Regions from separate parts of the Rhizobium sp. YTUHZ045 genome, predicted to be linked through region 2. Evidence: predicted binding sites of a transcription regulator. Region 2 holds the regulator's gene; each other region holds the start of a gene.
The links. Region 2 encodes PhoB, which activates phosphate uptake and scavenging genes when phosphate is short. Its sites were predicted from a motif close to TGTCATNNANCTGTCAT; they were not measured.
Positions count from the first base shown of each region.

Region 1 (7,342 bases), on a different replicon from region 2:
TTCGCGATCAAAGAGCTGACGGCCAAGGGCCTGTCGGTGCTGCTGCTCGAGGCTGGGCCGGCCGTCGGCCCCAGGGATTTCGACCCGGCACGCAAGAAGGCGCCGGCAAGCAGCATCAATATATGGGAGCGTGCGCGCGCCACCCTGAAGGGCCAGCCGATCCAGGCGCGGGCGGCCTTCTTTACCGAGCGCTTCAGCCACTTCTTCGTCAACGATCGCAAGAACCCCTATACGACGCCGAAGAACCAGCCCTTTCTCTGGATCCGCGGCCGCCAGGGCGGCGGGCGCCTGCACAGTTTCGGCCGCGTGCTGCTGCGCTGGACCGACGATGATTTCAAGATCCGATCGCGCACCGGAAAGGGCGTGGACTGGCCGATCTCCTATGACGAGCTTGCGCCCTTCTATGACGAAGTCGAAGCCTATCTCGAGCTCTACGGCAACAAGGACGATGTGCCGACCTTGCCAGACGGCGTCTATGCGAAGCCGGCAAGCCTCACGCCCGCCGAGCAGATATTCAAGCAGGCTGTAGAAAGCCGCTGGCCGGACCGGCGCGTCATCTCCTGGCGCTATATAGCGCCGGACGCCGAACGCATGCCGCGACCGCTGCGGGACGCAAAGGCGACCGGCCGGCTGACCGTCCGTTATGACGCCGTCGTGCGTCGCATCACCACCGACGAAAAAACCGGCCGCGCCACCGGTGCGGAATTCATCGATCGCAACACGGGCAAGGTTTCGACGGCTCGCGCCGCGACAATCGTGCTTGCGGCCTCGCCGATCGAGAGCGTGCGGCTGCTGCTGAACTCGGTATCGGCAAGACATCCTGACGGGCTCGGAAACAGCTCGGGCGCGCTCGGGCGCTATTTCATGGATCAGCTTCCATGCCTTGCCTTTGGCTCCTTTCCCAAGGCGAAGGGTTGGGCCGTTGACGATTCCGCTCCTGTCGATCCCTTCTACAATCCGTCGGGTGGCATCTTCATCCCGCGTTTCGACGAGGGTGACGCCGCCCGCGGCGATTTCGACTATCAGGGCAGCATCGGCAGGGCGCCGGTTTCAGAGGAGGCCGATGCGCGTCTCGCCTTCTTCGGCTTCGGCCGCATGCTGCCCTATGCCGACAATCGCATCACGCTCGATGGCAAGCGCAAGGACGCCTGGAATATTCCGGTGCCACACATTCGCTGCGTCATGCAGGAGGAGGAGCGGCGGCTGCTCCGCCGGCAGGAGGAGACGTTGATCGCCATGGTCAAAGAGGTCGGCGGCGATCTTGAATTCATCGGATCGCCCACCGGCCTCAAGGAGATGGGCAGAGGCGCCTTTCCCGACGCCGATGCCTTCAGCCGCTTCATGTTCCGCACATGGTTCCGCAAGACCATGTGCATGGGCGCAGCAATTCATGAAACCGGCGGTGCGCGCATGGGCGAAAGCCCGGAAGCTTCAGTGCTCAATCCCTACAATCAACTGTGGGATGCTCCGAACCTCATCGTCACCGACGCCAGCGCCTTTCCGGGCAGCGGCATCGCTGGCACGACGCTCACCGTCATGGCGCTGACGATCCGCGCTTGCCGCAACCTTGTCGACCATTACCGAACGGGGCTGCTCTAGGCACGCCTCCATCTCGTGTAGGCGGCGTCTAAAAAGTTCGCCGGCATGTGGAGTGGCGAAAGAGGCGAACAAGTGAACGAGCTGTGGGTTATCCAACCGTCACACTAACTTTGCAGTGACATGCTCCTGTCAACTGAGCAGGAAGGGAAAGCCCATGTCTAAAACACATCAGGACCAGCTCAGCCGGATAAAGGCCGAAATCGCCGACAGCTTCGATGAGGAGCTGGAAATGCAGCTGGAGGAAGACCGGCTGGACGATCTAGTCGTCGAAGGAATGACCGAACCGGCGGAGCAGACGCTCGATCGGAAGATCTATTTCCGCGAGCTGTTCCGGCTGCAGCATGAGCTGGTACGGCTGCAAGATTGGGTCCAGTACAAGCAATTGAAAGTGGTCGTGCTTTTCGAAGGCCGGGATTCGGCCGGCAAGGGTGGCGCGATCAAGCGCGTAACCCAAAGGCTCAACCCGCGCGTCTGCCGCACAGTGGCACTGCCTGCGCCGACCGAACGGGAGCGCCATCAATGGTATTTCCAGCGTTATGTCCCGCATCTTCCCACCGCCGGCGAGATCGTGCTCTTCGACCGCAGCTGGTACAATCGCGCCGGCGTCGAGCGCGTGATGGGCTTCTGCACTCCTGACGAACTCGAGGAGTTCTTCCGCTCGGTGCCCGAATTCGAACGGATGCTCGTCCGATCCGGCATCGTGCTGATCAAATACTGGTTCTCGATCACCGACGAGGAACAGGAATTCCGCTTCAAGATGCGCATCCACGATCCGCTGAAGCAGTGGAAGCTTTCGCCGATGGACATGGAAAGCCGCATCCACTGGGAGGAATATACCAAGGCCAAGGAAGAAATGCTGGCGCGCACACACACCAAGGAGGCGCCCTGGTGGGTGGTGCAGGCCGTCGACAAGAAGCGGGCGCGGCTGAACTGCATCGCCCATCTTCTTGATCAGATTCCCTATGAGGACGTGCCGAAGCCCGAGATCGAATTGCCGGATCGCATTCGTCATGCCGACTACATCAGGGCGCCGGTTCCGGCTGATATGTATGTGCCTGAGCGCTATTGAAAGCATAGCCGCAACAAGTCGGCTGCCGAAGCGTTGAAACCGAGACCGCATGGTCACTGGACCGTGCGGTCAACGCGTGTTTCCCAACGGCTGCATCGTGAAGTATAAAGACTGAGCGTCCTTCGGCCGATAATAAGGAGATGACGGGAGGTTGGTCATGACCGGCTTTTGGAGATTAATCGTTCAGGAGGTTGTGCTCTCGGCGATTCTGGCGGCCGGCAGTGTTATCGGCCTTCCCAAGCTTGCCGATCCGAACGCCAGTGCCAATTATCCTTTGGCAATCGTGGTTTTTCTGGCGATGTCAGCGGCCTTGGTGACTTATGAGCTTCTGACACGGAAGCCATCCTGATGCTCTCGTTTACCGGCCGGTTGGCGCAGCCAACAAGGTGCGGCCGACCGACAGATTGCGCCAGCACGTCCGGCAAGCTCGTTACGCAGCGCTAGAACACGGCCTAACGATTGCACCGCCGCGGCCGTCAGGCCGCGATGTCAGCCATATGGTTCAGCTCCTCGTCGGCATCATCCGGCAGCACCAATCCGGCAGCAGCGAGATTCTCCCTGAGATGTGCGAGCGACGACGTGCCGGGGATCAACAGGATATTGGCTGCGCGGCGCAACAGCCAGGCGAGCGCCACCTGCATCGGCGTGGCGCTCAGGCGTGCGCCGACATTGGAGAGTGTGGACGATTGCAGCGGCGTGAAGCCGCCAAGCGGGAAGAACGGCACATAGGCGGTGCCCTGACGGGCGAGTTCGTCGATGAGCGGGTCGTCGTTCCGATGCGCCAGATTGTACTGGTTTTGCACACAGACGATCTCGGTGATCCCGCGGCCTTCGGCGACCTGTTTCGATGTGGCGTTGCTTAAACCTATGTGACGGATCAGACCCTGCCGCTGGAGATCAGCCAGAACCGTCAGGGGTGCTTCTATCGAGCCTTCGGCCGGGCTATGCAGGTCAAATGCGATCCGGAGGTTGACGACATCAAGCACCTCGAGGCCGAGGTTGCGAAGATTGTCGTGAACCGCCTGCGTCAGTTCCTGGCGCGAGAAGGCCGGAATCCAGGACCCGTCCGCGCCGCGCCGCGCGCCGACCTTGGTGACGATGACGAGATCGTCGCCATAGGGATGGAGCGCTTCACGGATGATCTGGTTGGTTACGTGCGGGCCGTAGAAATCGCTGGTATCGATATGGTTCACACCGCTCGCGACCGCCTCGCGCAGCACCGCCAGGGCGGCGTCATGATCCCTGGGCGGACCGAACACGCCGGGGCCGGCGAGCTGCATGGCGCCATAACCCAGTCGGCTCACTTTGCGGTCGCCGATATTGAATGTGCCGGATTGATGAATGATGGACATGGTCGCGCTCCTTTCAACAGATGAGATCAAACTTACTCCTTGGCGGAGCGTCTGATAATTGAGTACAATCCGCACAGCCCGTGCGGAGTGGCGAACAGTGAGAGCAGATCTGAGTGACCTAAACGCCTTTGTTGCAGTGGCGCGGGCGGGTGGTTTTCGCGAGGCAGCGCGTGCCAGTGGCAGCAGCGCCTCCTTCTTGAGCGAAGCGGTGCGTCGCCTGGAGGCTGCTCTCGACGTCAGGCTCCTCAATCGCACGACGCGCAGCGTCGTTACGACCGAAGCGGGCAAGGGTCTGCTGGAGCGGCTCGGCCCTGCTTTGACGGAGGTGGAGGCCGCGCTCGACGTGGTCAACCGATTTCGCGACAGGCCGGCTGGCTCGCTGCGGCTCAATGTGCCGGTCAGCGCTGCGCGGCTGGTGCTGCCTGCCATCATCCCGCCATTCCTCGCCGCCTATCCCGACATTCGCCTGGAGATCGTCGCCGAGGAGAGCTTTGTCGACGTGCTCGCTGCCGGGTGCGACGCCGGCATCCGTTATGACGAGCGGCTGGAGCAGGATATGATCGCGATTCCGATTGGTCCGCGCCACCAGCGCTTTGCCACTGCAGCATCGCCTGCTTATCTCGACCACCACGGGCGGCCGCAACATCCGAGTGAACTCCTTGATCACGCCTGCTTGTTGGGCCGTTTTGCCAGCGGTGCGCTGACGACCCCATGGGAATATGAGCGGGACGGCGAGGTGGTGCGGGTCGAACCGACCGGCCCGTTAATCGTTAGGGTCGGTGGGGCGAGCGATCTTTCCGTCGACGCGGCGATAGCGGGCACAGGAATCGTCTGCATTTTCGAAGACTGGCTGCGCCCGCATCTTGACAGCGGCGTTCTCGAGCCCATCCTCGAGCCGTGGTGGCAGCGCTTTTCCGGGCCGTTTCTCTATTATCCCGGCCGGCGTCTGGTGCCTGCGCCGCTCAGGGCATTCATCGATTTTGTCAAGGCGTCGGCCAACCGGGCTTGACGTCGGTTGACGGAGCGGCATGCCTTCGGCCTCCGCGCCTATGTGTCAGAGTGTGACCTCGGCATTGTCGCCCATATCCGGTTTGCTGTTTGTGACCGCTGCGGCAGCCATTTTGATATAGCTGATGATGGTGCCGGGGCTGTCCCAATATTCAGCCGAAGACGGGGTAACCTTGAGGATGCGGATGGAGGGATCGTCGGGATTGTCCCACCATGCCTTTGCCGGCGTTGCCCACAATTCACGGATCTTCTCGCGATCGTTCTGCACCTCGGCCGTCCCCGACACGGAAAGATATTTCTGCGCCTTGGTGTCGGCAAAGGCCAGGCAGACGTTCGGCCAGCGGGCGACCTCGTCGTCCTTGTTACTGGCGAGATCAGTCAGAAAATAGACCGCGTTTTCAAGCTGCGCGCTATAGGCGGACATCGGCCGGGCGCGCAGATTGTCGCCGTTGCGGGTCGTCAACATGCAGAAGCCTATTCGGTCGATCAATTCCCATACCCGCGTCGCGTCATCCTGCTCGGCCATCGTCATCTCCATTTGTGCGAAAGACGGAGTAACCATCTGCTGGAGCCGATGTTCCCGAGGTTTTAGGTGGCCAACTCCCGGAAGGTGATCGAATAACGCAGCCGATCGACAGGGGGGATGGAATGCTCCCAGAGCGTTCTTGAGGCGCCGGCCATGAGATAGGCGGAGCCGGGTTCAAGCAGGAGCGATCGCCGCTGCCACTTGTCGCCGTTCCGGCGCCTCAGCCTGAAGGTGCAGGACGAAAGCAGGGAGATGCCGACGACCCGGCCGAACACGGATTTATCCTTGTGCCAGCCGATCGGCGCGCCGGGTGCGTATTCCGTCACGAGAGTATGTTCGAGCGCCTCCGGCACAATTTCCGCGAAGCGTGCGGCGATCTCGCGAATGGGGAGCAACCATGACGGTATCGCCTCTGCTTTTCTCATGCGTTGACTCTCGAAGTCGTATCTCCAGCCGAAGGAGACGGTCCTGCGTTTGCCTTCGAACCCATGGAAGTCGAAGGCTTTGAACGGCAGGACAGGTATTTCTTCGAGAGCCGAGCGCTGCAGATCGGCAGGCACAATATCCCGCGAATATTGGAAACCCTCGGGGAAACCGTCGTCTGCCCCGCCAAAGAGATCCTTCTGTGCCATCATGGTCACCGCTCGTTCCTCAATGCACGCTCGGAGTTTCCATGACCATCGCGAAATCCTCTGCGACCAATTCGCTGACTGCTATGAGGATTTCCTCCCGTGAAAAGCCCGACGTCACTGCGCGCTGGATCAATTCCTGCAAATCCGGCTCCACGACATCGCGGCAATCTGCGAGGCGTTCCTCCGAAATGGTGAGGCTATTCAATTCGTCCATTGTCTATCCTTTCGGGAAATGTCACCGCTGAGACCGGGGCAGGATTCTAACGCGCGGCGGTCCGCTTGCGCCCGACCAGCAGTCCTTCGCGCTGCATCTTCTTGCGTGCAGCCTTTCGCTGCCGGCTGATCGCCTGCGCTTTTTCCCGGACGCGGCGTTCGGACGGTTTCTCATAGGCGCGCCGTTCCTTCATTTCGCGGAACAGCCCTTCGCGCTGCATTTTCTTCTTCAAGGCCCTGAGGGCCTGATCGACATTGTTGTCTCTGACGAGTACCTGCATGTCGAATTCTCCTTGTTGCATGTGTCGATCGTCTTTCAGCCGAACTGCGCGGCGATCGGCGCCTGTATTCGGGCGGCTAAAGATGCTGAAATGCCTTTGAGGCTCCGGCAAGTTGGCAACATGCCGTCCTTTTGCGCTTGCCGGCCTACGACCGCAATCGCAGTCGCTGTGTTTCGTCGTTCAAAAAGAAATCCTCTGCCGGCCGCGGCCGAATTGATCGTTTGTTGCTGGGATTTCCCATAGCGCGCCCGGATGACGCATACCGCCGATCCTTTGCGTTCGTTGACGAGGCGGCACTGCTCGAGTGACCGACGGGATCGGGTTCGGCGCTAAAAATAGGTGTCGGCGATGGGGATTGCAATGGTGTGCAGGCACCATAAAGCAGCACCAGAAAAACGCCGCCGTAACCTAGTCGCCGCGGAAGTTCCTTCAAGTTTACCGCGTGTAAATTGTTCCAAATTGCTTCAAATTTGATTGAAGCGGCGTACGTAATGGTCGTTTTATGAAGCGGAGACACACGTTATAGGTGAATTTTAACCTTCCGTTAAATAACCCATTGACTTGAAGTATTAATAAGTTGTTAAAGAAGCCGCTCTCAAAGGTCAAATTGGACCGTTGATATACAATTTTAGGAGAAACTAATGGCTTCGCCGATTCACGCA
Region 1 is NZ_CP101436.1:240,513-247,854, forward strand. Features, by position in the region: gene NMA58_RS32555 (GMC oxidoreductase) at 1-1,599, shown strand, start outside; gene ppk2 (polyphosphate kinase 2) at 1,754-2,668, shown strand; gene NMA58_RS32565 (hypothetical protein) at 2,826-3,017, shown strand; gene NMA58_RS32570 (aldo/keto reductase family oxidoreductase) at 3,145-4,020, opposite strand; gene NMA58_RS32575 (LysR substrate-binding domain-containing protein) at 4,118-5,029, shown strand; gene NMA58_RS32580 (pyridoxamine 5'-phosphate oxidase family protein) at 5,075-5,554, opposite strand; gene NMA58_RS32585 (alpha-ketoglutarate-dependent dioxygenase AlkB) at 5,617-6,186, opposite strand; gene NMA58_RS32590 (hypothetical protein) at 6,206-6,400, opposite strand; gene rpsU (30S ribosomal protein S21) at 6,447-6,680, opposite strand; gene NMA58_RS32600 (Ig-like domain-containing protein) at 7,322-7,342, shown strand, end outside.
Region 1: ppk2 (polyphosphate kinase 2) is a predicted target of PhoB. The motif match lies at 1,686-1,702, and genes of this name have one in related genera.

Region 2 (7,342 bases):
ATGACCGCCTCGCGCGCCATCGGCGAGACCATGATCGTCGTGTTGGCCGCGGGTGTCGCCGCCCGCATTCAGATCAACCCTTTCGAGCCGATGACCACGGTGACCGTCAAGATCGTCAACCAGCTGACGGGCGACCTTGAGTTCACCTCGCCGCAGACGCTGGTTGCCTTCGCGCTTGGCATCACGCTGTTCTGCATCACGCTTTGCCTCAACATCTATGCGCTCTACATCGTGCGCAAATACCGGGAGCAGTACGAATGACGAATATTGTTTCTCCCGCCATCGGTGCCACCGTTTCCAAAGCGCCGGCCCGCCGTGATATCGGCATCAAGCGCCGCTATGCCGCCGAGCGCCGGTTCCAGGCCTACGGTATCGCCGCCATCGCCTTCGGCCTTATCTTCCTCTTCGTCCTGCTGTGGACGGTGATCGGCAAAGGTTACACCGCCTTCCAGCAGACGACGATCACCCTGCCGATCGAATTCGCCGAAAAGACGATCGATCCGAACGGCAAGCGGGCAACCGATCCTTCGGTGCTGATTGCCGCCAACTATCCGGTTCTGCTGCGCGACGCGATCGTCAAGCAGCTGAACATCAATGCATCGAGCCGTCCGGATGCGCGCGATGCAACCGCCATGCTCTCCAAGAGCGCGCCGATCCAGCTGCGCGATCTGGTTGTCACCGATCCCTCGATCATCGGCAAGACGGTCAATGTCACCCTGCTCGCCGATGCCAATATCGACAGCGCCAACAAGGGCCAGATCGATCTTTCCGTCGATGAGAAGAACCGCAAGGTCAACGACAAGCAGGTCAACTGGATGAACCAGCTGAAGGCGAGCGGCACTCTCCAGAAGCAGTTCAACACCGGTCTCTTCGTCAACGGCAATTCCAGCCGCCCGGAGGCCGCCGGACTCGGCGTCGCGCTCATCGGCTCGCTCTACCTGATGCTGATCGTGCTGGTTCTGTCGCTGCCGATCGGCGTCGCCGCCTCGATCTATCTCGAGGAGTTTGCGCCGAAGAACAGGCTGACGGACCTGATCGAGGTCAACATCAACAACCTCGCAGCCGTCCCGTCGATCGTCTACGGTCTGCTCGGCCTTTCCGTCTTCATCAACTTCATCGGCCTGCCGCGCTCGGCTTCTCTGGTGGGCGGCCTGGTGCTGACGCTGATGACCCTGCCGACGATCATCATCGCTACCCGCGCGGCCCTGCGTGCCGTGCCGCCTTCGATCCGCGCTGCAGCTCTCGGCCTCGGCGCCTCGAAGATGCAGATGGTGTTCCACCACGTCCTGCCGCTTGCCATGCCCGGCATCCTCACCGGCACGATCATCGGCCTGGCGCACGCGCTCGGCGAAACCGCGCCGCTGCTCTTGATCGGCATGGTCGCCTTCGTCGCCAATGCGCCCGCGACACCGCTCGAGCCCTCGACGGCCTTGCCCGTGCAGGTCTATATGTGGGCGAACGAGGCCGAACGTGCCTTCGTGGAGCGTACTTCGGGTGCCATCATCGTCCTGCTCCTGTTCCTGGTCGTCATGAACATGGGCGCCATCCTCTTGCGTCGTCGCTTCGAGCGCCGCTGGTAAACGGAGTCAAACATCATGAACATGCTGACGGAAGCTGCAGTTGAAAAGGCGCTGGATCAGAAGATGAGCAACGTCCCGTATAAAATGATCGGACAGGATGTCTCCGTATACTACGGCGAGAAGCGCGCGCTTTTCGACGTGAACCTGAACATCCGCGAAAACACCGTAACCGCCCTGATCGGCCCCTCGGGCTGCGGCAAGTCGACCTTCCTGCGAAGCCTGAACCGCATGAACGACACGATCGAGGGGTGCCGCGTCACCGGCAAGATTACGCTCGACAGCGACGATATCTATGATCCGGATATCGACGTCGTCGAACTTCGCGCCCGCGTCGGCATGGTTTTCCAGAAGCCGAACCCGTTCCCGAAGTCGATCTATGAAAACGTCTCCTACGGCCCCCGCATCCACGGTCTCGCCAAGTCGAAGGCCGATCTCGACCAGATCGTCGAGAGCAGCCTGCAGCGCGCCGGGCTCTGGAACGAGGTCAAGGACCGCGTGCACGAATCCGGCACGGGCCTCTCCGGCGGTCAGCAGCAGCGCCTGTGCATTGCCCGCGCCGTTGCCGTCAGCCCGGAAGTCATCCTGATGGACGAGCCCTGCTCGGCCCTTGACCCGATCGCCACCGCCAAGGTCGAGGAGCTGATCCACGAACTGCGCGAAAACTATACGATCGTCATCGTCACCCACTCCATGCAGCAGGCCGCGCGCGTCTCGCAGCGCACCGCCATGTTCCACCTCGGCAATCTTGTCGAGGAGAACGACACCGACAAGATGTTCACCAATCCGGACGATCCCCGTACCCAGGACTACATCATGGGTCGCTTCGGCTGATCACGGCCATCCGAAGCCTTCCCCTTATTCGAGGACAAAGCCCCATGGCATCGACACATATTTATTCTGCCTATGATGATGATCTGAAGTTCCTGTCCAGGCGGATTTCCGAAATGGGCGGCCTGGCCGAACAGATGGTCGCCGAATCCGTCCGGGCGCTGGTCAACGGCGATACCGCGCTGGCGCAGAAGGTCATCTCAGACGACGTGATCCTCGATCACACCGAGCGCGAAATCGGCGACAAGGCGATCGTCACCATCGCCCGCCGGCAGCCGATGGCCGCGGACCTGCGCGAAATCATGGGTTCGATCCGCATCGCCGCCGATCTCGAACGCGTCGGCGACCTCGGCAAGAACACCGCCAAGCGCGTCATCGCCGTGCAGAGCACCGGCGTTCCCCGCAAGCTCGCCCGCGGTCTCGAGCATCTCTCCGAGCTGGCGCTTGTCCAGCTCAAGGAAGTGCTCGACGTCTATACGACACGCGCTGCCGACAAGGCGACCGCCATCCGCGAACGCGACAACGAGATCGACGCCATGTACACCTCGCTGTTCCGCGAGCTCTTGACCTACATGATGGAAGATCCGCGCAACATCACGAGCTGCACGCATCTGCTCTTCTGCGCCAAGAACATCGAGCGCATCGGCGACCATGCCACCAACATCGCCGAGACGATCTACTACATGGCGACAGGCGCCCAGCCGGAAGGCGATCGTCCGAAGGATGACAGCGCCAACACCGTTGGCGCCGCGACGGAATAATCCTTCCAAGATTGCGTGCGCGCCCGTTCGGGGCGCGCAAAGAGGTCGCAGCCAATTTCTGAATTTGCGCAGGACGCCTGCTTAGAACCCCGGTTTAAGGCTTGTGCGCGAGGAGACGGACACGCATGATCCCGAGAGTCGCAGTTGTTGAAGACGAGGAAGCCCTCAGCGTGCTCCTTCGCTATAATCTCGAAGCCGAAGGCTTCGAGGTCGATACCATCCTGCGCGGCGACGAGGCCGAAATCAGGCTTCAGGAGCGCACGCCCGACCTGCTCATCCTCGACTGGATGCTGCCCGGCGTCTCCGGCATCGAACTCTGCCGGCGCCTGCGCATGCGGCCGGAAACCGAGCGACTGCCGATCATCATGCTGACGGCGCGCGGCGAGGAGAGCGAGCGTGTGCGCGGACTGTCCACCGGCGCCGACGATTATGTCGTCAAGCCCTTCTCGACCCCCGAGCTCGTCGCTCGCGTCAAGGCGATGCTGCGCCGTGCCCGTCCCGAGGTGCTGTCCTCGGTGCTGAAATGCGGCGATATCGAGCTCGACCGCGAAACCCATCGCGTCCACCGCAAGAGCCGCGAAGTCCGCCTCGGCCCGACCGAGTTTCGCCTGCTGGAATTCCTGATGTCGTCGCCGGGCCGGGTCTTTTCCCGCTCGCAGCTGCTCGACGGCGTCTGGGGCCACGACATCTATGTCGACGAGCGCACCGTCGACGTCCATGTCGGCCGCCTGCGCAAGGCGCTGAACTTCTCCAACATGCAGGACGTCATCCGCACCGTCCGTGGCGCGGGTTATTCGATGGAAGCCTGAGGGTTTCTACTGCTGCTAAAGTCAAAGATTTGCCCCTCACCCTAGCCCTCTCCCCGTTCTGACGGGGAGAGGGGACGTGCCCTGCGAAAGGTCGGCGGGGAACGGAGAGGTTGCGGCATGTCCCTTCGCCCCGCGTGCGGGGAGAAGGTGGCGGCAGCCGGATGAGGGGCAACCCCAGCGCTTCCACTCCAATCATAAAAAACGGGCCGCTCGGCCCGTTTTTTATGTCCGGCGATGTCGCCTTCTCAGCTGACCCGTGCCGCGGCCCGGCGCCTTTCGTTGATCGGCTGATAGGCAAGCTTCTGATGATAGCTGCAATAGGGAGAATTGTCGGGGGACTCGCAGCCGCAGAAATGGAAATCTTCCTTGAGCGGGTCGCCGACCGGCCATTTGCAGGTGCGTTCGGTGAGCTCCGTCAGGCCGAGGCGGCGAGAAATCGGCACGACCACATTGCCGGCCGGCACATATTCCATTTCGTCGACGGCATCGACCTCGATCTCTTCCTTCAGCATCGTTGCGCCCTGTTGACGGGTCACGGTGCGGGTGGTGATCCGGGAGGCGTAATTCGGCGCGCGCGGCGCGGACGTCTGGCGCTTCGGCGTGCGCGCCGCGGTGGCCGTGCCGCCGGCTTTGGCGCGGCCGGGAAGGCTGAGCCTGTGCACCTTGCCGATAACGGCGTTTCGGCTGACGCCGCCAAGCTGCGCAGCAATCTGGCTGGCGCTCAGTCCTTCGGCCCAAAGCTTCTTGAGTTTCTCGACCCGCTCGTCTGTCCAGTTCATGCCCTGTCTCCACCTTTTGCGTTGGTGATGGCAGAATCCCTCACCGTTGTCCCGGAAGCCTCCGAAACAAGAAACGCTTGATCAATTTTGGTGACTAGTTCCGCCGCATGCAGTCTAGTAATTGAACTTTAACCTAGTGTGAGGCTGACTCCGTGACAAGAGTCGCGGGAATCCGGATGAATCGAATTTCAAGTTTTCCCCAACTTGCTGCCTCTGCGTGGCATTTCTGCAATAATGCCTGTTGAAGGCCGAAAGTGCCGCTGCACAAGCTTGCTGCATAGGCTAAGGCGGCAGTTTTGTTGACATTGCAGCGCGAAAAGGAAATAGTACCGCTCGCCGCCGAAAGGCGGCATTTTTGATTTTTTGGACCTGGTTCTGTTAGCCGGAGTCCGTGCAAGAGAACATTGAACGGGAGACCCGCGCCATGGCTGAAGCCGCGCCGCTTTATGACACCTATTCTCGCGCCCCGCTGCGGTTCGAGCGAGGCGAGGGCGTATGGCTGATCACCGAGAGCGGCGAGCGTTATCTCGATTTCGGCGCCGGTGTCGCCGTCACCTCCGTCGGCCATGGCAACCCGCATGTGGTCGCGGCGTTGAAGGAGCAGGCCGACAAGGTCTGGCACCTCTCCAACATCTATGAAATCCCCGGCCAGGAGCGCCTCGCCAAGCGCCTGACGGACGCTACCTTCGCCGATAAGGTGTTCTTCACCAATTCGGGCGCCGAGGCGCTCGAATGCGCCATCAAGACCGCGCGCCGCTACCAGTTTTCCAAGGGCCATCCCGAGCGGTTCCATATCATCACCTTCGAGGGCGCCTTCCATGGGCGCACGCTCGCGACGATTGCCGCCGGCGGTCAGGAGAAATATCTCGAAGGTTTCGGCCCCAAGGCTCCGGGTTTCGATCAGGTGCCGTTCGGCGACATCGAGGCCGTCCGCGCCGCCATTACCGATGCGACGGCCGCAATCCTGATCGAGCCGGTGCAAGGCGAGGGCGGCGTGCGCCCCGCCACCGGCGAATTCATGAAGGCGCTTCGCCGGATCTGCGACGAAAACGGCCTGCTGCTGATCCTCGACGAGGTCCAGACCGGCGTCGGCCGCACCGGCAAGCTCTTCGCCCATGAATGGTCCGGCATCACGCCCGATATCATGGCCGTTGCCAAGGGCATCGGCGGCGGTTTCCCGCTCGGCGCCTGCCTTGCCACGGCCGAGGCTGCCTCCGGCATGAAGGCCGGCACGCATGGTTCGACCTATGGCGGCAATCCGCTGGCCATGGCGGTCGGCAGTGCCGTGCTCGACGTCATCCTCGCCGATGGCTTCCTTGAGCATGTGCGCGACGTCGCGCTCGTCTTCCGCCAGGGGCTGGCCTCGCTCAAGGATCGGTATCCCGATGTGATCGAGGATATCCGAGGCGAGGGGCTTCTGCTCGGCGTCAAGGCTGCGGTTCCCTCGGCCGAGTTGCTGCAGGCGATCCGCGCCGCGCATCTGCTCGGCGTGCCGGCCGGCGACAACGTCATCCGCCTTCTTCCGCCGCTGGTGGTCACTGCCGAAGAAGCCCGCGAGGGGCTCGTGCGCCTCGAGCGCGCCGCCGAGAGCATCCGCGCCGCCAAGATCAAGAAGACGGCTTGAAGGGATCGCCGCCTTCGGGCGCACGACAGGTAAGAACATGGCTCCTAAACATTTCCTCGATCTTTCGGCCGTCACCTCGGCCGACCTCAGAACTATCATGAACGACGCGCTCGCCCGCAAGCAGGCCTTCAAATCCGGCAAGGGCGACAAGCCGCTCGCCGGCAAGATGCTGGCGATGATCTTCGAGAAGCCGTCGACCCGCACCCGCGTCTCCTTCGACGTCGGCATGCGCCAGCTCGGCGGCGAAACGCTGTTTCTCTCCGGTACTGAAATGCAGCTCGGCCGCGCCGAGACGATCGGCGACACCGCCAAGGTGCTGTCGCGTTATGTCGATGCGATCATGATCCGCACCACCGAGCATTCCAGGCTTTTGGAGCTCGCCGAGCACGCGACCGTGCCTGTGATCAATGCGCTGACGGACGACACCCACCCCTGCCAGATCATGGCCGATATCATGACCTTCGAGGAGCATCGCGGCCCGATCAAGGGCAAGACGATCGCATGGACCGGCGACGGCAACAATGTGCTGCATTCGCTGGTGGAAGGGGCTGCGCGCTTCGGCTACCGCATGAACATGGCCGTGCCTCTTGGTTCCGAGCCCAAGGATCACTATCTGAACTGGGCCCGCAATGAGGGCGCCGAAGTCATGCTCTGCCATGATGCCGACCGTGCGGTCGAAGGTGCCGATTGCGTGGTGACCGATACCTGGGTCTCCATGAATCAGGAACATCGGGCCCGGGGTCACAACGTCTTCCAGCCTTATCAGGTCAATGCGGCCTTGATGGCCAAGGCCGGCAAGGATGCATTGTTCATGCATTGCCTGCCGGCGCATCGCGGTGAGGAAGTGACGGACGAGGTGATCGACGGCCCGCAATCCGTGGTCTTCGATGAAGCGGAAAACCGTCTTCATGCGCAGAAGTCGATTCTTGCTTGGTGCCTGGGCGCGATCTGAACCATAATC
Region 2 is NZ_CP101432.1:162,076-169,417, forward strand. Features, by position in the region: gene pstC (phosphate ABC transporter permease subunit PstC) at 1-261, shown strand, start outside; gene pstA (phosphate ABC transporter permease PstA) at 258-1,580, shown strand; gene pstB (phosphate ABC transporter ATP-binding protein PstB) at 1,596-2,411, shown strand; gene phoU (phosphate signaling complex protein PhoU) at 2,456-3,169, shown strand; gene phoB (phosphate regulon transcriptional regulator PhoB) at 3,295-3,978, shown strand; gene NMA58_RS00840 (GcrA family cell cycle regulator) at 4,224-4,757, opposite strand; gene NMA58_RS00845 (aspartate aminotransferase family protein) at 5,182-6,381, shown strand; gene argF (ornithine carbamoyltransferase) at 6,419-7,333, shown strand.

Region 3 (7,342 bases), 440 kb from region 2:
CACAACAATCTCATGTACCGCTACCAGGGCATGGACGGCATCAAGACGGGTTACACCAACGCGTCCGGCTTCAACCTCGTCAGCGCCGTCAAAGACGGCAACCGCCGCGTCGTCGGCGTCGTGCTCGGCGGCCGCACCGCCCGCAGCCGCGACGCCAGGATGGAAGCGCTGCTCGACCGCTATCTCGGCCGCGCCTCGTCATCCGGCGGCGCCAGGCTGATGGCGAGCGTCGGCGCCAGGGAACCCGTCGAAGTCGCGTCTGCGGCTGACTCTTCCGATGTTCCGGTGCCGCTCAACGCCCGGCGCCCGGACGAAGATCCCGCAGCCAAGAGCCTGGCTTTTGCCGATGACGCCGTCGTGCCGCTGGAGCGTCCTGTCGCCATGGACGAGATCCTGAATGCCGGCAAGACCGGCAAGGCTCCGGCCGTGAAGACCGATGGCACCTGGCAGATCCAGATTTCGGCGGCCCCCAGCGCCGATGCGGCGCGTGCGCTTCTTGCACAGGCCCAGTCGGAAGGCGGCGCACCGCTGGTTTCCGCCTCGCCCTACACTGAGGCGGTCGGGCAGGGGGCGAACCGGATCTATCGCGCCCGCTTCGTCGGCTTCGCCAGCAAGGACGCCGCCGCCTCCGCCTGCGATGCGCTGAAGCAGCGCTCCTATGACTGCGTGCTGCTGCCCGACCACAGCTGATCCCAGCGGCATCATACTCGGCTCTGGACAAGCAGCGGGAATCAGCGTCTCCTCCATAAACAAAAGGAGAACATCCATGCTGCGCCGTCTCGCCGACCAGTTCGAAGCCGCTTCCGCTGTCCATGTCGCCGAGAGCGGCATCGAGCGGGATGACGACTGGTTCCTTTTGAAGCTGCAGGAGGAAATGGGAGAGCTCACCCAGGCCTGGAACCGGCTGACCGGTCGGGGCCGTGCCAAAGGCCGCTCTCCCGAGGATATCAGGCGCGATCTCGCCGACGAGACTGCCGACCTGCTCGGTCACCTCCTGCTGTTTGCTCGCCGTAACGACATCGACATCGCCGCCGCGATCGAGCGGAAGTGGCGGTTTCAGCCGGCACAGACGCCCAACGCCTAAGCGCCACGCCAGCTGTCCGATCGACTAAGCGAGCTGGCCCAACAGGCTCACGAGCCAGAACGAAACTGCCGAAATCATTGCCGCGGCCGGCAGGGTGATGATCCATGCGATCACGATGTTGCCGGCAAGCCCCCACCTGACGGCGGAGACGCGCCGGGCGGCGCCGACGCCGATGATGGCGCCGGTAATGGTGTGGGTGGTCGAAACCGGGATGCCGAGCCAGGTGGCGCCGAACAGCGTCAAGGCACCGCCCGTTTCGGCGCAGAATCCTTGCATCGGGTTCAGCCGCGTAATCTTCGAGCCCATCGTATGGACGATGCGCCAGCCGCCGAACAAGGTGCCGAGCGCCATCGCCGCCTGGCATGAAATCACCACCCAGAGCGGCACGTGGAAGCTGCCACCGAGATAGCCTTGCGAGTAAAGAAGCACGGCAATGATGCCCATGGTCTTCTGGGCGTCATTGCCGCCGTGACCGAGCGAATAGAGCGATGCCGACACGAATTGCAGAAAACGGAAGGACCGGTCGACGGCAAAAGGCGTTTGCCGGATGAAGGTCCAGGTCACCGCCAGAATCAGGAACAATGCCAGCAGGAATCCGATCATCGGCGACATGACGATGGCGCTCGCGGTCTTGAGAAGGCCGCTCCAGACGATCGAGCTCAACCCTGCTTTGGCAAGGCCCGCACCGACCAGCCCGCCGACCAGGGCATGGGATGAACTGGAGGGAATACCGAAGATCCAGGTCACGACATTCCAGACGATGGCGCCGATCAAGGCCGCGAAAATCACCTGCGGTGTCACGATCGCCGGATCGATGATGCCGGTCCCGAGCGTCTCGGCCACATGCAGGCCGAAGAACAGGAAGGCGATGAAATTAAAGAATGCCGCCCAGAAGACCGCATATTGCGGCCTCAGGACCCGTGTCGAGACGATTGTGGCGATCGAATTGGCCGCATCATGCAGCCCATTGAGAAAATCGAACAGCAGCGCGACGCCGATGAGGCCGACAAGAAGCGGAAGAGCGAGGGCGGCATCCATCAGACATTCTCGATCACGATGCCGCTGATCTCGTTGGCGACGTCTTCGAAACGGTCGACCACCTTCTCCAGCTCGCCGTAGATCTCGCTGCCGATCATATAGGCCATCGCATTGCCGGCGCCGTGCCGGCGAAACAGATCCTTGAGCCCCTGCTCGTGCAACTCGTCGGAGCGCCCTTCCACCCGCGTGACCTGCTCGACGATGGCAGAAAGCCGCGGCGCATTGGCGTTCATGCGATCGAGCAAGGGAATGGCCTCGGCGATGAGATTGGCAGCTTCCACAAGGGTCTTGCCCATCTCCTGCATCCCCGGATCGAAGCTGGTCTGCTCGAAGAGCCGGATGGTTTTGACAGTCTTGTGCATCATGTCGATCGCATCATCCATGGATTGGATGAGATCCTTGATGTCTCCACGATCGAAAGGTGTGATGAAGCTCCGCCGGACAGCCTGCATGACTTCGCGCGTTATATCGTCGGCCTGGTCTTCCAACCGCACGATCGTTTCGCATTGATGCTCGATCTCTACTCCCGACAGCAACCTGTCCAGAGCCTGTGCGGCGCCGACGATCGTTCTGGAATGTTGTTCGAAAAGGACGAAAAACCGGTCTTCGCGCGGCATCAACTTCCGAAACCAACCCAGCATGAACACCTCGTGATTTTTGATCTGCGCTATGGATGACGAGCCGTCCTAAACCCTATCCCGTTGAAGAGATAGGGCCGAGTTTCGGTTTGTGACAGTTTTATGACAGTTGTGGCGCGACAGGAACATGGCCGTTATCGGCCGCCGACCCTTTGCGGCATCCGCAGTCAGCCGACCTTATACCGGTAAAACTTGGTGTCCACGGCCATCAGCGGGAAGGAGCGGGGCAGGGCGCTCTTGGCAATCTCGGTAAAGCCGTTCTTCTCGTAGAAGCGATGGGCGGCAACGAATTTGTCCGTGGTGCCGAGGAAGATGTCGGTGAGGCCGGCATCTCTGGCGTGGTCGAACAGGCGCTCGAGAAGCCGCGCTGCCACGCCGTGCTCGCGGCCGCGAACCTCGGCGGCGACGAACATCTTGCGCAGCGCTGCCTGATTGTTACCGATATCCTTCAAGCCCAGCGTTCCGACGATCGCGCCGTCCTTGACGGCGACCCAGAACTGACCTTTGCCGGATTGGTAGAAATCCGGGATGACCCGGAGATCCGGCTGCGCATCGGCTGTGATGTCGATGCCGAACTCCTCGCGCTGAATCGGCAGGATCACCGACAGCACGTCATCGGCATCGCCGGCGGCAAAGGGTCTGATTTCGATCTCTGCCATGAGGAAATACTCCGCCTCAGGTCTGCGTGCCGCCGACGGTGATCTGATCCATGCGCAGATGCGGCTGGCCGACGCCGACCGGAACCCATTGGCCGGCCTTGCCGCAATTGCCGATGCCAGTATCGAGCTTCATGTCGTTGCCGATCATCGACACCCGCTTCATCGCATCCGGGCCGTTGCCGATCAGCATCGCCCCTTTGATCGGCGCGCCGAGCTTGCCGTTCTCGATCAGATAGGCCTCGGTGCAGCCGAAGACGAATTTGCCGGAGGTGATGTCGACCTGGCCGCCGCCGAAGGAGACGGCATAGATGCCCTTCTTCACCGAGGCGATGATCTCTTCGGGCGTCTTGTCGCCGCCGAGCATATAGGTGTTGGTCATGCGCGGCATCGGCACGTGGGCATAGCCCTGGCGGCGGCCATTGCCGGTGGGCGCCATGCCCATCAGCCGGGCATTCTGCCGATCCTGCATGTAGCCGACCAGCTTGCCGTTCTCGATCAGCACGTTGTAGCCGGACGGCGTACCCTCGTCGTCGATGGTGATCGAGCCGCGGCGGTTGTCGATCGTGCCGTCATCGACGACGGTGACGCCGGGCGCGGCGACCATCTGGCCGAGAAGGCCTGCAAAGGCCGACGTCTTCTTGCGGTTGAAATCGCCTTCCAGCCCGTGGCCGACGGCCTCGTGCAGCATCACGCCCGGCCAGCCGGAGCCGAGAACGACGTCCATCGTGCCGGCCGGCGCATCGATCGCCTCCAGATTGACGAGTGCCTGGCGCAGCGCCTCGTCGGCGCCATATTGCCAGCTGCCCTCGGCGATGAAATCGCCAAAGCCGATGCGCCCGCCGCTGCCATAGGAGCCGCTCTCCTGCCGCTCGCCTTCACCGACTACGACGGAAATGTTGATGCGCGTCATCGGCCGGATGTCGCGGACACGGTGGCCGTCGGCGCGCAGGATGTCGACGACCTGCCAGCTCGCCGCGACCGAAGCAGTCACCTGCCGCACCTTGTCGTTCTTGCTCCTGAGATAGGCGTCGATATCCTGCAGGACCTTGACCTTCTCCTCGAAGCTCGGCTGGCCGATCGGGTTCTGGTCGCCGTAGAATTTCTTGTTGGTGCCCTGGGGAGCGGCGGCATAGGTGCCGGAATAGCCGCGCGTCACCGCGCCGACCGCATCGACCGCCCGCTTCAGCGCCGCCACCGAGAGGTCGCCGGCATGTGCATAACCCACGGCTTCGCCGGCAACGGCGCGAAGTCCGAAACCCTGTTCCGTATTGAAGCTGCCGCCCTTCAGCCGGCCATTGTCGAAGGTCAGCGCCTCGGCCCGGGCATGCTCGATAAACAGCTCGCCGTCATCGGCGCCGGCGAGCGCTTCGGCGACAAGGCCGCGCATCGTGGCCTCGTCGGCATCGAAAAGCGTCAGGAGATCGGTGGTCATGGTCTGGCTCCAATGGCATGCGTCCGGGAGTTCGCTTACGCCTTAGATAGGGCTCAACCTGATAAGGAGTGAAGCCCTGTCTTCGAATTATTCTTTGTTGGGCAGAGCGATCTTGGAAATGGAATGGCCTTCGAAAGAGATGTAAGCGTTTTATCGTTTCGCGCTGGGTGGCGGCGCGGCTGTTTTGAGATGATCAGTTGGGGGGGCAATTTGCTTGAAATGATGAGACGTGGTGCGAGTGGAGTCGTTCTCGCTCTTCTTTTTCCGGTGACTGGCCTAGCGGCCGACAACGATCTCGAGGACTGCCCCTCACCCTAACCCTCTCTCCGTAAACGGGGCGAGGGGACTTGCCCTGCGAGGGTGAGGTGGGAACCGAGAGGTCCCGGCATGGTCCCTTCGCCCCGTTTACGGGGAGAAGGTGGCGGCAGCCGGATGAGGGGCGGACCCATGGTAGACGGCCGCCAGCCTCACGGCAGCGCGTCAAAACCTTCGGCGAAGCCCTTGAGGTCGACGGGGATGCCGATGCCTTCTTCCGGGGTCTGGAAGACGATGAAGGTGGCCTGGGCGCCGCTGCGGAAGGTCTTGAGCAGTTCGTCCTCCAGCACGACTTCGGCATAACAGCCGTCGGCGAAGCAGCGGACGAAGTAGGCGCGGCCGATATCCTTGCCGTCGACATTGAGGCCGAGGCCGTTCGGCAGGAGCACGCCGAGCGGCGCCAGCACGCGCAGGATCTTCGATTTGCGGTCGGCCGTCTTCAAGACGACGACGGAAAGCCCGACCTCCGGCCGGTCCTCGGCGATGACGTTCTGCATCAGCGCGCATTGCTCGGTCGCCGCACCGGCCGGCTTGTCGCAGACGACAGACCATGCGCCGTGATTGGATTTCACTGTGCCCGGCGCCTGCGGCTGGGTCTGGCCGGGCGTCACCTGGATATTCGGGTTGGCAGCCGGGGGCTGCTGGGCCGGGGCAGGGGCGGCCGGTGCAGGGGTGGCCGGTGCGGGGGTGGTGGGCGTGGCCGGGGAGGGGGCGGGTTGCTGCGCGAAGACGGGCGTCGTCGCTGCGGCCGCGATGCTTGCAGTCACGAGAAGCGACCGCGCGAGGGAACGGAAACCCATGGAAACCTCTGGATATCGAATCATTGCGGCTATTGTTGAAGCTGCCCACCGGAAATGAAAAGCCCCACCCCGTGAAAACCGGGGGACTGCGGCAGAAATTGGACCTTTGTCATATAATGTACGGCGGGCGGATCGGCCGGAAAGGGCATTTTTCATATGCCGATGAAAAACTTGGGATGTTTTGCCGTTCGGCCTGCCTGTGCTTTAAGCAAAAATGCCGCATAGACAATTGCTCCTGCCTGTTGCGGCAAATGCCAAACTGTGGTTTGAAGCGCTGAAGATGGCAAGGATTCTGCGTTCGATTTAGCAGGTCAAGCGCTCGAGGGAGATAATAAGGTGATGAAGAAGGCTTATGCAGCCCTGACCACGCTGGTCTGTCTGCTTTTTGCTTCCGGCACATATGCCGACCAGCCGACGCCGTGGCAGGCAACGCTGCAGCCGGCGGCGACGCCGATCATGCGGGAAATTCATTGGTTCGAACAATATACCCTATGGTTTATCGTTCCGATCACGCTCTTCGTCCTGATCCTGCTCATCGTCGTCTGCTTCAAGTTCCGCGCCAGCGCCAACCCTGTTCCGTCGCGCACGAGCCACAATACGCTGATCGAGGTCATCTGGACCGTGGGGCCGGTCCTGGTGCTGCTCTTCCTCGCCATTCCCTCCTTCAACCTTCTGACAGCGCAGCTGACGCTGCCCGAAAATCCTGACGTGACGATCAAGGCGACCGCCACCCAGTGGCAGTGGAACTATGAATATGAAGGTTCGGGCGACAGCCCGCTCGCCTTCGATTCCTACCTCTTGAAGGATCAGGATCGCGCGGCCGCCGGCAAGGAAGACAAGTCGGTCTATCCGAGACTGCTCGCCGTCGACAACGAGCTGGTGCTGCCGGTCAACAAGACGGTGCGCGTTCTCGTGACCGCGGCACCGACCGACGTCATCCACGCTTTCGCCATGCCGTCCTTCGGCATCAAGATCGACGCCGTGCCGGGCCGCCTGAACGAGACCTGGTTCAGGGCCGAGCGCGAAGGCCTGTTCTATGGCCAGTGTTCCGAGCTTTGCGGCAAGGACCATGCGTTCATGCCGATCGCCATCCGCGTCGTCTCCGAGGACAAGTACAAGCAGTGGCTGACCACGGCCGCCAGCGACCTGCCCGGCGCCTACAAGACACTCATGGCCGCAACCGATGGTCCCGCAAAGACCGTCGACGTTGCCGAAGCACAGTAATTAAAAGGGATCGGGACAATGGCTGGACCTTCCGCTCACGACGATCATTCTCACGCCCATCACGATCATGCGCATGATGATCACGATCACCATGATCACGGGCACAAGCCGAGCTTTGTCAATCGCTGGCTGTTCTCGACCAACCACAAGGA
Region 3 is NZ_CP101432.1:604,842-612,183, forward strand. Features, by position in the region: gene NMA58_RS02920 (D-alanyl-D-alanine carboxypeptidase family protein) at 1-690, shown strand, start outside; gene NMA58_RS02925 (pyrophosphatase) at 767-1,084, shown strand; gene NMA58_RS02930 (inorganic phosphate transporter) at 1,109-2,122, opposite strand; gene NMA58_RS02935 (DUF47 family protein) at 2,122-2,763, opposite strand; gene NMA58_RS02940 (GNAT family N-acetyltransferase) at 2,928-3,419, opposite strand; gene tldD (metalloprotease TldD) at 3,436-4,851, opposite strand; gene NMA58_RS02950 (invasion associated locus B family protein) at 5,319-5,990, opposite strand; gene coxB (cytochrome c oxidase subunit II) at 6,306-7,190, shown strand; gene ctaD (cytochrome c oxidase subunit I) at 7,209-7,342, shown strand, end outside.
Region 3: NMA58_RS02935 (DUF47 family protein) is a predicted target of PhoB. The motif match lies at 2,852-2,868, and genes of this name have one in related genera.